2 regions of the Bacillus yunxiaonensis genome follow, and region 2 is predicted to be linked to the other one. Evidence: a T-box and tRNA genes for the amino acid it is inferred to sense, from the RefSeq annotation. Region 2 holds a T-box; the other holds one or more tRNA genes.
What was found. A T-box is a leader RNA that pairs with one kind of tRNA and senses whether it is charged. The one in region 2 lies ahead of argS (arginine--tRNA ligase), so its partner is inferred to be a tRNA-Arg.
Positions count from the first base shown of each region.

Region 1: it encodes a tRNA-Arg, which carries the amino acid that the T-box ahead of argS (arginine--tRNA ligase) is inferred to sense. The anticodon was not compared.

Region 1 covers NZ_JBAWSV010000002.1:469,920-477,342, reverse strand. Annotated here, with positions in the region: gene WAX78_RS08540 (GerMN domain-containing protein) at 1-673, shown strand, start outside; gene WAX78_RS08535 (RNA-guided endonuclease InsQ/TnpB family protein) at 896-2,020, shown strand; gene rph (ribonuclease PH) at 2,304-3,041, shown strand; gene WAX78_RS08525 (XTP/dITP diphosphatase) at 3,053-3,667, shown strand; gene WAX78_RS08520 (metallophosphoesterase) at 3,681-4,187, shown strand; tRNA gene WAX78_RS08515 (tRNA-Gly) at 4,289-4,362, shown strand; tRNA gene WAX78_RS08510 (tRNA-Arg) at 4,364-4,437, shown strand; gene WAX78_RS08505 (hypothetical protein) at 4,562-5,131, shown strand; partial or broken gene WAX78_RS25160 (COG4705 family protein) at 5,448-6,242, shown strand; partial or broken gene WAX78_RS08495 (hypothetical protein) at 6,791-6,949, shown strand; gene WAX78_RS08490 (PH domain-containing protein) at 7,202-7,423, opposite strand, start outside.
Region 2 covers NZ_JBAWSV010000001.1:103,516-110,938, forward strand. Annotated here, with positions in the region: gene WAX78_RS00570 (thiol-disulfide oxidoreductase DCC family protein) at 1-363, shown strand, start outside; gene WAX78_RS00575 (BrxA/BrxB family bacilliredoxin) at 448-882, shown strand; gene WAX78_RS00580 (class I SAM-dependent methyltransferase) at 928-1,704, shown strand; T-box leader at 1,745-1,960, shown strand; gene argS (arginine--tRNA ligase) at 2,009-3,697, shown strand; gene tnpA (IS66 family insertion sequence element accessory protein TnpA) at 4,175-4,495, shown strand; gene tnpB (IS66 family insertion sequence element accessory protein TnpB) at 4,492-4,848, shown strand; gene tnpC (IS66 family transposase) at 4,900-6,465, shown strand; gene WAX78_RS00605 (hypothetical protein) at 6,697-7,062, opposite strand; partial or broken gene WAX78_RS00610 (LysR family transcriptional regulator substrate-binding protein) at 7,094-7,423, opposite strand, start outside.

The DNA of each region.
Region 1 (7,423 bases), on a different contig from region 2:
AGACGGGACTGCAGTTGTTGATTTTTCAAAAGAACTGAAAAGTTATAAAAAAGAAGAAGAACGTCGCATTGTAGAAGCGGTTACTTGGACATTAACACAGTTTAAAGAAGTAAAGAATGTGAAGTTCAGCATGAATGGGCAAGAATTAGCGAAAATGCCTGTTGCTGGTACTCCGATTGGTAATGGATTAAGCCGAGCAAATGGCATTAACTTTGATGATGAACAAGTTGCTGATATTACAAATACAAAACCAGTTACGCTGTATTTCTTAGCGCAAAATAATAAACAAAATTATTATGTGCCAGTAACGCGCCGCGTTGCAGAAGGAAAAGAAAATGAAGTTGCGACAATTGTAAAAGAACTTGTAAAAGGACCAGCGCATCAATCGTCGTTAACATACGACTTTAATCCAGATGTAAAGCTAATCAATGATCCGAAACTTGAAAAAGGAACGGTTACGCTAAACTTTAATGAAAATATTTATGCGAATAAAGGTAAAAGTATGATTTCTGACTACGTACTTCAGTCTCTTGTATTAACTTTAACGGAAAAACAAGGAATAGAAAATGTGTTAATTCAAGTGAATGGAAAAGCGAATCTTGTTACAGAAAAAGGCGCTAAATTAATAAAACCAGTCGATCGTCCGCAAAACGTGAACACAGGTAGTTTTTAACATACTTCCAAAAGAATTCCCCTTCCTCAAAGAATGAAAAGGAAGGGGAATTCTTTTGGTTGGCGTAAGCCCAAGGAATGAAAAAGGAATTTCCTCAAATGAGACAGAAATTATAGAAAGAATACTTTTGATCTCAAAGTTATTGTTTGCTGACTGTAGGCAGTGCACCATTAGAAATTCTAAAACAATACCGAAGCACAAGGACAAAACGAATGGGAGGTGATGACAATGTTGTTGAATCAAAGATATGAAATCTTTCCAACAGAAGCGCAAAAAGAAGTGTTAGACCGCTGGCTACAATATTGTCGTCAAACCTACAATTCTGCCTTGCTAGACAAAGAACGGAAATATAAGCAAAATAAAGAAAATTACAATCGTTATGATATGCAAAGACAACTTACATTGGACAAGAATATGTATCCTTTTCTAAAAGAAATGCCTTCTCAGCCTTTGCAAGAAGTTTTTGTGCGTCTGAAAAAAGCATTTGATCATTTCTTTCGTAAAGAGGCAAAGTATCCAAAACAGAAAAAGTATAAAGACTACACGAGTATGACATTTCCGCAATTTGGGTTCAAACGAAATGGAAAGCATCGCTATGCCATGTCTTTTTCTGATAATGGTAAATTATATAATACAAAGCTGGGAGAAATAGATATCATCCTTCACAGACCACTCGAAGGAACAATCAAGCAACTGATTCTCAAACGTCAAGGGAAAAGATGGTACGCTATTTTCTGTGTCGAAAGACAAGTGGTACCATCTGATATCGATACCAATCGTGCGATAGGAATTGACGTGGGATTACATAAGTATGCCGTTCTTTCTAATGGTTCAGAGTTTGAAAACCCTAGATTTCTCCGCGAAAAAGAAAAACAGCTACAGAAAGCACAGCGAAAACTTTCTAAGAAGAAAAAAGGTTCTGCTAACTTCATAAAACAAGTCGAGCGTGTTCGCAAGCTACATGAAAAAGTAGCGAACCAGCGCAGGGATTTTCTTCATAAACTCAGTTACAATCTAGCGAAAGATTATTCCGTTATCGTTGTAGAAAATCTGAACATTGGAAACATGGTTAGAAACAGAAAATTATCAAAGTCTATTTCTGATGCAGGGTGGGGAATGTTTCGAAACATGCTTGCTTACAAATGTGAAAATCATGGCGGTGTACTCATCAAAGTAGAACCAAAGTATACTTCACAAGACTGTTCTTTTTGTGGGAATCGTGTGAAGAAGTCTCTCTCTATTCGTACTCACATTTGTACAAAGTGTGGAACGGTATTGGATAGAGACTATAACGCGAGTCGGAACATCTTACAAAAAGGATTAGAAGAATTGTTTGCCACAAACTAAAGTCTGCAAACTGTAGGGCAAGGTTATGTCCGAACAGTATAATCTACGCCTGTGGAAACTGTGTAAGACGCAGTGGGACACCCCACTATGCAACGGTCTATGAAACAGGAAGCCTCTTCTTCAATCGACCGGAAGGTGGATAAGGAGGGGTTATTCACACGGGAATAATTTGATATACTTAATTTATGAAAAGAAGGGGAATTCCCCTTCTTTTATTGTCATACATAACAAAATTTTTAAATGGGCTATACTAACATGTAGCAGTTACAAGGGGGTTATTTTTATGCGAGTAGATGGTAGACAAGCATCAGATTTGCGCCGTGTACATATTCATACGAATTATTTAAAACATCCAGAAGGATCAGTGTTAATTGAAGTTGGTGATACGAAAGTTATTTGTACAGCAACGATTGAAGAAAGGGTTCCGCCGTTTATGAGAGGCGAAGGAAAAGGATGGGTTACAGCTGAGTATTCCATGATTCCTCGTGCAACAGAACAGCGTACAATTCGTGAATCGAGTAAAGGAAAAGTAACGGGGCGCACAATGGAAATTCAACGTTTAATAGGACGAGCACTACGTGCTGTTGTTGATTTAGAAGCGCTCGGTGAAAAGACGATTTGGATTGACTGTGATGTCATTCAAGCTGATGGTGGAACGAGAACAGCTTCTATTACCGGTGCATATGTTGCAATGGTATTAGCGTTTGAGAAGCTTGTAGCAGCAGGAAAAGTATCAAAAATTCCAGTAAAAGATTACTTGGCAGCAACGTCTGTTGGAATCGTTGATGAGCATGGTGTTGTGTTAGATTTAAATTATGCAGAAGATTCTAAGGCGAATGTCGATATGAACGTCATTATGACAGGAAAAGGGCATTTTGTTGAAGTACAAGGTACAGGAGAAGAAGCGACATTTAGCCGTAGTGAATTGAATGAATTGCTAGATGCGGCGGAACATGGAATTTTACAGCTTATTGAAATGCAAAAAGAAGCGTTGGGCGATATTGTAACTCATATGGAATAGAGGTGAAAATTATGAAACAAGTTGTAGTAGCAACAAAAAATGCAGGAAAAGTACGTGAATTTGCGGAGCTATTTGAAAAGTTTGATTTAGAAGTAAAATCACTTTATGATTTTCCTCATATTGAAGAAGTAGAAGAAACTGGTGAAACGTTTGAAGAGAATGCCATTTTAAAAGCGGAACATCTTTGTAAACAGTTAGATGAAATTGTCATTGCGGATGATTCGGGTTTAATTGTAGATGCTCTGCAGGGAAAACCAGGAGTTCGCTCTGCTCGTTATGCAGGAGAGGAGAAGGATGATCAAGCTAACATTCAAAAGGTTCTAGAAGAATTAAAGGGTATTCCAATGGAGAAACGGACAGCACGTTTTTATTGCGCATTAGCCGTTGCGTTTCCACAAGAAGATAAAAAACCATTGATTGTAAACGGAACGTGTGAAGGGAAGATTTTAGAACAACAGCGCGGGGAAAATGGCTTTGGTTATGATCCAATCTTTTATGTAGAAGAATACAAAAGCGCAATGGCAGAATTGTCATCTGATGAAAAAAATAAAATTAGTCATCGCGGACGTGCTCTTCGTAAATTGGAAGAAAAAATTCCAGTATGGTTTTTAGGAGAAAAACAATAAGGGAGCGAAACCGATGAAGGTGTTAATTGTGAGCGACAGTCACGGTTCTGTGAAAGAGCTAAAGCAATTAAAAGAGCACTATGAGGGAAATGTAGATGTGATGATTCATTGCGGTGATTCTGAATTAACATCTCAGCATTCTGAACTAGAAGGGTTTCATGTGGTGAAAGGAAATTGTGATTTTGTTGGTGATTTTCCAAATGACATCATCACAGATGTACAAAGCACCCGCTTTCTTGTAACGCATGGCCATTTATACAATATTAAAATGACGCTGCAAACACTTTTATATCGTGCTAAGGAAGCTGAGGCAAATGTTGTTTGCTTCGGTCATTCACATATATTGGGAGTAGAAATCATAGACGATATATTGTTTATCAATCCAGGAAGTATTCTCTTGCCGCGCTCGCGCAGAGAAAAAACATTTGCTTTACTTGAAATACAAGAAAGCGAAATAGAGATTCGTTTTCTTACATTAGATGGTTCAATTGTAGCGGAAAAAACGTTTCAAATAGGGTGAAGAATTTTTCTTCACCCTATTTGAAAAAAATGTTGACTTTAATTGTTGATAATAATATAATGAAAACTGTCGATGAGACATTAGAAAAAATTTCATATCATGCGGGTGTAGTTTAGTGGTAAAACAAGAGCCTTCCAAGCTCTGGTCGAGAGTTCGATTCTCTTCACCCGCTCCATGTCCCAGTAGCTCAGCAGGATAGAGCAACGGCCTTCTAAGCCGTCGGTCGGGAGTTCGAATCTCTCCTGGGACGCTAAAAAAACCTTGTTATCTTTTGATAACAAGGTTTTTTGTTTGGTTTAAATGTATTCTTTTTTGCTTGATCCAATAAAATGGTAGTAATCCGAGTGTAGGAATGGTTAAAAGGGGGATTTGAAATGAAACGATTTATAATGCTTTTAGGCTTTATATCGCTTTTGACTCTTTTGACAGCTTGCTCGTCTAAACCATCTTTAGAACTTGTAAATGCAAAAGTTGATATAGTTACCGATAAAAATAAGGTTGGTGCTATAGGCATAACAGAAGGTGATAAGAAAGGGCAGGAGCTTGTACCAACGGCATTATATTATGAGTTTAAAATTAAAAATAATGGGAAGCAAAAAATTGGAGGATTTGGCGATAAAGGTTTACAAGTGAAAATTGAACCTAATGATAAATTAGTGAATACTTCCAAAGAAATAGTTGGCTTTAATATTTTTGACCCCTCTGCATATGAAGGATCGGGTGTGGGTTTTGGAAGTTCCTTTGGCGGAGAAATCAAACCTGGTAAAAGTAGGGAATATATTCTAACTTTTGATTTAGGTGTAAGTGAAGAAAACTCGCAAGTTCCACTAAGAGTTCCAGCAAAAGAAGCGTTGGAAAAACTTGAGAGTAACGCTTTAGATGCTTTACTATTAGTGATGTTAGATGGTAAAGAAATAGCTCGATTTGATTTAAATAAGAAATAGTAATTGTAATTATTTAATATGATAAAAAAGTAAAGCATCGGTGATAAAACCGATGCTTTTTTTGTTAAATGATTGTTATTTTATTTGTTTTTTTACTCCCCCAGAAGAGAACTTATTATAAAGAATGCTTTCCTCGCTTATGATGCTGCATTAATTTTTAATAAATTTCTCATATAAATCTAATTAGATTTTCAGATGAATTTCATTAAAAGTTAGTAAAGTAGAGACTAGTTCTTGTAGTAATCATCAAATGAATAAACGAGAATCATGAAATGTTTTAAGTTATTCATTATCGGCTAAAATACAATAAAAGGAGATGAGTTCATTGGCAAAAGATCTATTCGTTTCCGATGAAGTCGCTGCCGCCTCGTCACTAGGCCGGCAGATGTTGAATAAGGTTCCGCAAGTTACGATCTTCTTCTGGATAATCAAAATTTTATGCACAACTGTTGGTGAAACATTTGCTGATTTCCTAAATTTCAACCTTGGATTTGGTTTAACTCTCACTACCATAATTATGGGAATAGCGTTTTTCGTTGTATTGTATCTTCAATTCAGAGCAACTAAATATGTTCCAGGCATTTATTGGTTAACTGTTGTTCTTATAAGCGTATTTGGAACGTTGGTAACTGATAATTTGACAGACAATATGGGAGTACCTCTTGAGGTTAGTACGGTAGTTTTCTCCGTGCTGCTAGGTTTAACTTTTCTTTTTTGGTATCTCAGTGAAAAAACACTCTCAATACACTCGATTTTTACAAGAAAAAGAGAAGTTTTCTATTGGCTGACCATTCTTTTCACATTTGCACTTGGAACAGCAGTCGGAGATTTATATTCCGAACAACTCGGACTTGGTTATCTTTACACAGGAATACTAGTCGTTATTATAATTGGTTGTGTATTTTTAGCATGGAAGTTTTTGAAACTTGATGGGGTATTAGCGTTTTGGATTGCGTATATTCTTACTCGTCCACTCGGAGCATCAATAGGAGATTACCTATCTCAACCAAAAAATAATGGCGGGTTAGGTTTGGGGACAACAATTACTAGTGTAATTTTTCTAATAGCTATTTTAGCGATAATCGTTTTTCTTGCTGTTACAAAAGTTGATACAAAGGTAAAAAGTGATACAGCAGAAACAAAACAAGCAAATGGAAACAAGAAAAATGTTTTGACACAAACCATTGTGGTACTATGCATGTTCTTAGTTGGTGGTATAGGCGGTTATGTTTGGTGCAGTAATCATATAGCACCGCCAACCGATTCTGCGCAAACTACATTATCTGGACAGTTAACAGATTTTGTTAAAATTGAAAGTGATATGCTAAACCATGTAAACTCAAATGACTTTACTTCGGCGAAAAAAGGGGCAGACAATTTGGAACATGAATGGGACACAGCGGAGCCTAAACTTAGGAAAATAGATGGCACAACGTGGACTAAAATTGATGGAACGATTGACAGTGTATTAGCAGCAGTTCGTTCATCAAACCCTGATGTCAACAAGTGCAAATCTGCACTTAACAATTCGCTTAGTGTCATAAACGGAGCAAATAAATAAAAATTTTAGGAATCGCAAATCGCGGTTCCTTTTTTGCGTTAAAGATAAGGTCTTATTATCGAGCTTTATTCAAATAAAGTGGTTGATACATAAAGGTTTTCGGTGATTACTTGTCGCAGCCTCACGATGAAGGTGGTCTTGGTTTAGGTACCATAGAAACTAGCGCGATCTTTCTTGTAACGATTTTGAGTTTGGTCATATATTTGACCAAAACGAGAAGAGACGAGATCTTGGATTTGAGTTCAGCTGAGGAGTAGGGAAAAGAGGGGTGCTTCAAGTGGGGTCAGTGAGTACTCGTAAGACGATTAGTGAATACATTGTCTGTTTTCTTAAACTAAATCTTCGTTAATAAATTATGCTTGAACATAAATACTGAAAAAACAGCCAATCTTTCATTGAGTATCCATGGAAGGATGGCTGTTTTACTAGTTTAAGGGCTTAAAATTAAGCACATTATTGTAAATACATATGAAAGAGATAAGAACTGTTTCTTTTTATATGAGTTTAGGTTAATTGTTAATAAACTTCTCAAACACAAACCCGAAATCTTTTACATTATATTGTTTCTTCGTATCCACAAGCCAGTTAAACGCTATTTGATTAATTTCTTTAAACTGCGCTGCTACATCTAGCTCGGCATTTCTCACATTGCTTAATGTAGAAGAGGCCATTTCTAAGCTCTTATGTGCGTATTGCGTTACGATATCATTTTCATGAGTGATTTCCGCGAT
Region 2 (7,423 bases):
TGGTGCCCAATGTGTACAAAGGTTGCAAATCGAACGAAAGAACTAGATAAAAAGGGGAAAATCAAATTTGTCTCTTTTCGCGAAGAAGAAATTGTCCAGGAATATTGCTTATCAGAAGAGATGCAGCAAAATATGGAGAAACAGCTATATATTTATAAAGATAGTCGTTGGTATAAAGGCATTAAAAGTGTAGATGTTTTAGCAAAAGCAATTCCTGCATACTGGGCAATTGTCCCTTTTATTAAATTATCGATTCTGTTTGGATTTGGTCATTTTTTATATGATTATATTGCAACAAAAAGAAAAATTGTCCCCGTTGGACATTGTAAAAATGGGGTTTGCGAACTTCCGAAGGAAAAATAAGAAAGTCATTATGTTTCTTTTGCGTCTATTATTAGAGCGTGATATGATAAATCTGGAATGAAAGTTGAAGGAGAGATAAGTAACATGACAAATGCATACGAAGAATACATGCGTCAAATGGTAATTCCAATGCGCCAAGAGTTAGTACGCGCGGGATTTAAAGAATTAGCGACAGCAGAAGAAGTACAAGAATACATGGAAAATACAGAAGGGACAACATTAGTTGTTGTAAACTCTGTTTGTGGTTGTGCGGCAGGTTTAGCACGCCCATCAGCTGGTCAAGCGGTTGTACGTTCTGAAAAGCAACCTGACAATCTTGTAACTGTATTTGCAGGTCAAGATAAAGAAGCAACAGCAATGATGCGCTCTTACTTTGATGATATCCCGCCATCTTCACCATCTATGGCACTATTAAAAGGTAAAGAAGTTGTTCACTTTATTCACCGTCATGAAATTGAAGGTGCAACAATGGAAGAGATTATTAATAACTTAGAACAAGCTTTTGAAAAGCATTGCTAAAAAGGGAGAGATTTTCTCCCTTTTTCTTTGTAATGAGGTGACAGAATGATTGTAACGACAGCAGGACGAACAAATAAAGAAATGACTGCATATGCTGAAAAAATAGCAACGGATTTGCAAATTTCTTTTCTTGTGAGAAATGATCGTCCTATTTATGAATTACATGAGCAATATAAACAAGATGTACTTGTTGTTGGGAAAAATCGATTAGCGATTTACCCGCAAGGAACGGAAGAATCGTTCTTTTTTCATCCAAATTCAGCAATGTTTCGTGTGAAGCGATTAATGCGCGGTGAACATGATCCATTTCTACAAGCCGCGAAGCTAGAAGAAGGGATGATGGTATTAGATTGCACACTTGGTATGGCATCTGATAGCATTGTGGCAAGTTATGCTGTAGGAGAAGCGGGACAAGTCACTGGATTAGAAGGCAACCGCTATATGGCATATTTGATTGAAAAAGGTCTTCAACAGTGGGATGCAGGTGTAACAGAAATTAACGAAGCAATGCAGCGAATTACAGTAAAGCATACGGAGCATTTATCTTTTTTGCAACAATGTGCAGATCATAGCTACGATGTAGTATATTTAGATCCGATGTTTGAAGAAACAGTATTAGAATCAGACGGTATTCGTGGTTTAAAACATTTTGCATTGTACAACGATATTACGGATGAGACAATTAAAGAGGCTAAGCGTGTAGCGCGAAAACGGGTTGTGTTAAAAGACCATTTTCGTAGTACGCGTTTTGAAAAACATAACTTTTTTGTATATAAACGAAAAAGCTCTAAATTTCATTTTGGTGTAATTGAAACTTGCTAATTGTCAGATAATATGTATAATGGACTATAATCAATTGCATAGAAAATCTTGGATGAAGAGAGTAATTATTTTCAGAAGCGATAGCGAGCTAGGGATGGTGAAAGCCTAGTGCAGAGAAAATAATGAAGCGCACTTCGGAGATGCTGCTTGAACGGTGTAGTAGAGTAAGCCGGGGCTCCCTAACCTCGTTATAAACGGGAAAGTGGTTCATGATGAACAACAAGGGTGGTACCACGGGTGTAAACTCGTCTCTTTTTTAGAAAAGAGGCGAGTTTTTTTATTGATAAAAAGGAGGAAGATACTGATGGAATATAAAATGAAGTTTGCACAGCATGTATTCGATGTATTAGAACCAAGTTTATCATTACAACAAATTGCCGCTTTAATTGAAACACCAAAGCAAGATGAATTTGGAGATGCAGCCTTTCCTTGTTTCACATTGGCAAAACAATATAAAAAAGCACCAGCAGTTATTGCGCAGGAACTAGCAGATAAATTATCTCACCCATTTTTTACAAAAGTAGAAGCGGTTGGACCATATGTAAATGTGTTCTTCGATCGTCAAACTGTAAGTAATGAAGTGTTAAATGCAATACTAGACGAAAAAGAAGAATATGGGCAGTTGCACTTTGGGCAAGAAAAAACAGTTGTAATTGATTATTCATCTCCTAATATAGCTAAGCCATTTTCGATGGGGCATTTACGTTCTACAATGATTGGAAATGCATTAAAACATATATGTGAAAAGTGTGGTTACGAAGTCGTTGGCATTAACTACGTCGGTGACTGGGGAACGCAGTTTGGGAAACTTATTACCGCCTATAAAAAATGGGGCGATGAAGAACTTGTCAAAGAAGATCCGATTCGTGAGCTATTTAAGTTATATGTACGTTTTCATGAAGAAGTAAAAGAATATCCAGAGTTAGAGGAAGAAGGACGTGCTTGGTTTAAAAAGTTAGAAGATGAAAACCAAGAAGCGGTATATTTATGGAATTGGTTTCGTCATGAATCTTTAAAAGAGTTCTCTCGTATTTACGAACTGCTTGGCGTAGAATTCTCGAATTTTCAAGGCGAGGCATTTTATAATGATAAGATGGATGATCTCGTTTCGCTTCTAGAAGAACATCGTTTACTAGAAGAATCAGATGGAGCACAAGTGGTCAATTTAGAAGCAGAAGGAATGCCGCCATGTTTAATTAAAAAGTCAGATGGTGCTACTATTTATGCAACGCGTGATTTAACAGCTGCATTATATCGTCAAAACACGTATGCATTTGATAAAGCACTGTATGTCGTTGGGGAAGAACAAAGTTTGCATTTTTCACAATTTTTCACTGTACTAAAGAAATTAGGATTTGAGTGGGTAGAAGGCATGTCGCACGTTCCATTCGGACTTATTTTAAAAGATGGTAAGAAAATGTCTACTCGTAAAGGAAGAGTTGTTTTATTAGAAGAAGTGCTAGAAGAAGCAATTACGCTAGCAAAGCAAAATATTGAAGAGAAAAATCCTAACTTAAAGAAAAAAGATGAAGTAGCAAAGCAAGTCGGTGTTGGCGCAATTATTTTCCACGATTTGAAAAACGAACGCATGCATAACATCGAATTTTCACTTGAAAATATGTTGAAATTTGAAGGAGAAACAGGACCATACGTACAATACACACATGCCCGTACTTGTTCGCTATTGAAAAAAAGCGATATAGATATTGAGAAACAAGAATTACAGTTAACAGATGATATAAGCTGGACAGTGATAAAATTGTTAAATCGCTTTCCGCAAGTCATTGAAACAGCTTTTGTAAAATACGAGCCATCTCAGATTGCAAAATATTTACTAGACGTGGCGCAGGCGTTTAATAAATATTATGGTAACATTCGTATTTTAGAAGAAAATGCAGAGAAAGAAAGTCGACTTGCACTCGTATATGCGGTGGAAATTGTATTAAAAGAAGGTTTACGTTTGCTTGGGATGGAAGCGCCTGAGGAGATGTAGAGGATGTGAAAGAGAAGGGAATTGTGACAAGTGACAAGTATTAATGTTACTATCATAAAATTTACAAGTATCAGTGTTACTATAACGGAATTTACAAGTATTAATGTTACTAATGAATGAAAAAAGATATTTGAATAAAAATAATTTATTTTAAATAAAAATACATTAAAATAACAAAGTACTACTATGATGATTTCGCTTTTCTTGTTGTTGTTTGACCATTTTATGTAATACTTTTAAGATGTGGTTTGCTTAAGATTTTATTATTGTTAATATAAACAAACTAAATACCAAAATTCTCTCCTTATGTAAATAACTCTTCGTACGCTTTATTACCAAACGCATGAGGAGAGTTTTTAAATTTTCTTTTAATACCATACAGTTATTTTGGTAGTAAGCGTCAAACATTCCCCACCTACAATTTGTAAATAACCCATGAGATAATCTCCGTACATACTACATGTGGAGGTTTTTTTTATGAAAAGACACCTATTAAAGAAAGAATGGGAAACTAATATTCAAGACTATAAAAACAGCGGATTATCAAAAGTTGCCTGGTGTCAGAAACAGAACCTACCGGTTCATCGGCTATATTACTGGCTAAACAAATTATCACCTGAAACGGAAGATCAAAATAAAAATGAGCGTGTGAATTGGATTTCTATGAATGTCCCTGTCGTAGAAGAAAACATACATGCCACCATTCGAATTCACATGCAAGAAGCCACTATTGAGTTAGATGTGCCTTTTACTCCACAAGTGCTCCTACAAGTGATACAGACGGTGAAACAACAATGATATCCGAAATCGCAATTGAAAAAGTATATCTTGCACAAGGGGCAACAGATTTACGTAAATCAATTGATGGACTAGCAGCTATTGTAAAGGAAGAATTTGAGTTAGACCCTTTTTCTTCTTGTTTATTTGTTTTTTGTAATCGCTCACGCGATAAACTAAAAATTCTTGTTTGGGAACATAATGGTTTCTGGTTGCACTATCGCAGATTGGAAAAGGGAACGTTTTACTGGTCAACTGGTCATCGGGGTGTGCCACTTACCATATCAAGACGACAATTGAGATGGCTTCTTGATGGATTTGCTTTTCAACAAAAACAAGGTCATCAAGCCGTACATGCGAGAACCATTCTATAAAAATCATATATGAAAAAGGAATTTGGATGATTTTATCGAATGGATTTATCTATGAAAACAACACTCTCACATTCAAAACAACCCACAATTGAATCACTTCAAGCTCAAGTAGAGGAACTCACGGAAAAAGTGAAATGGTATGAAGAACAATTTCGTCTTAGTCAACAAAAACGGTTTGGTACGTCTAGCGAAAAAACACCTAATAATCAACTCGCTTTAGAACTGTTTAATGAGGCTGAGAAAGAAAGTGACTCTGAAACCCCTGAATCAGCTGTTGAAACAATCATCTATAGTCGTAAGAAGAAACGCGGTCATAGGGATGAGTCTGTCCAAAACCTTCCGGTTGAAACGATTGAATATCGTTTACTTGATATGGAACAGGTTTGTTTGTGCTGTGGTGGTGCTTTGCATGAGATGAGTGTAGAAGTCCGTAAGGAACTGACGATTGTCCCTGCGGAAGTAAAGGTGACGGAACATAAGAGGTATGTATACGCTTGTCGTAAGTGTGAATTAGATGAGGTATCTACACCGATTGTGACGGCTAAGATGCCAGCCCCTGCCTTTCCTAAAAGTATCGCTTCCCCATCGATTATGGCGTATATCATGACACAAAAATATGTAGAAGGATTGCCTCTTTATCGTCAGGAAAAGCATTTTGAACGAATGGGAATTTTCTTATCACGACAAACGATGGGAAATTGGTTATTATATGGGGCGGATCGATGGTTAGTGGCTTTGTATGAAAGGATGCATGAACATTTACTTACTCGAACCATTCTTCATGCGGACGAAACAACCTTCCAAGTCTTACGCGTACCTGGTCGAGCCGCAACAACCAAGTCCTATCTGTGGTTATATCGTACAGGACGAGAGGATATCCCTATTGTCCTCTATGACTATCAACCTACAAGAGCAGGCGAACATCCGAAACGTTTTTTAACTGGTTTTGAAGGATATTTACAGGTAGATGGATATAGTGGTTATCATCAAGTACCGGATGTCACCCTTATCGGATGTTGGGCGCATGCGAGACGAAAGTTTGATGAAGCCTTAAAGGCTTTACCTGATTCACAGAAGGGGAAAAAAGTGAAGGCGAGCGAAGGTTTACACTTCTGTAATCAACTCTATTCGATTGAAAGGAAGCTCAGACATGTCAACCCTACCGAGCGATATGAGCAGAGACTGAAAAAAAGCAGGCCCATTCTGGACCTTTTTTCAGCATGGCTTCATGAACAGAAAGATCGTGTTTTACCAAAAAGTGCGCTAGGCAAAGCCATCACTTATTGTTTGAATCAATGGAATCATCTTGAAGCTTTTTTATTAGACGGTCGTTTAGAAATCGATAACAACAGAAGTGAACGTTCTATTAAACCGTTTGTAATCGGGAGAAAAAATTGGATGTTCTCAAATACACCGCGAGGTGCCAGAGGAAGTGCCATCATGTATAGTGTGGTGGAAACTGCAAAAGAGAATGGTTTAAGTCCTTATCATTATCTTCGTTATTTATTTGAAACACTTCCCAACATCGATTTAAACAATAAAGAGGAAATGGATAAAATCTTGCCGTGGTCAGCGGATTTACCATCTAGCTGTAGAGTGCCGAAAAAAGTGAAGTAAACAAAAAATAACTCCAAAATCAACTTTTATTGTATATTTTGGAGTTACTTTACGTTTACTTTTAAACTTCCATTTCTCGTACAATTTGGACAGAAAATTATAAAGAAAAAGCTCCCCCTGCATATAAGGGATAAGCTTATTTTACAAAGAAAACAGCTCTTGCATCTCTTCAATAAATAATTGGACTGCAAAAATCATTTTTTTTTACAAAAATCTTATAGAAATGAGCCTTTAAAACTGCCCATTCTTTTCCCAAGATTCGACGATGTAATGTGCCAGTTGTTGGTCGTAGCCTTTTCCAATTAAGAACATGATTGCAGCTAATTCAGTCATAGCGTGGGGAATGGGATTGTGTTGAGTTTCTTGAATTCCATACTGTACCCAAGGTCTAACAATTTGTAGAACTGGATCTTTTAAATAAAGATAGTGAGTACCCACAGCATGTTGAATTTGCTGTGGAGTGGGTTCTTGAGGGATATATTGCTGCTGGCGTAAATTAGGATGCTGAGCTTGTTGAGTGTGTTGTGTATCATTCGGATATTGTGGGTATTGCTGATTAAAACGAGGATCATTCGGCATTTGAGAATTAGTATACATGAATTTCCTCCTTTTATTTGCTATATATACATTATATTAATGTACATAAAAAGTTATGTTGAGAAATAGATAATTCCCCTCCAGGATGCTCCCTTTCCATGGGGAAATGCGATGATTCCTTTAATGAAGGGACAGCTAGACCTATTTCTCTCCAAACTTGTGGTTCTAGCTCTCGAGTTCGACATTCGGGGGTAGATTAGATAAGGATAACTCAGCTAAGATGGCCAATCCTAGCCCTTCTTGTATCATATTTAGTGATGTCGTTACAGTAGAAACTGCATATTCAATGCGGAGCGGTACTCCGTCTTGTTTAAACATATCGATAATCGGAGGTTCATATCCCCCTTTAAAAATAATGATT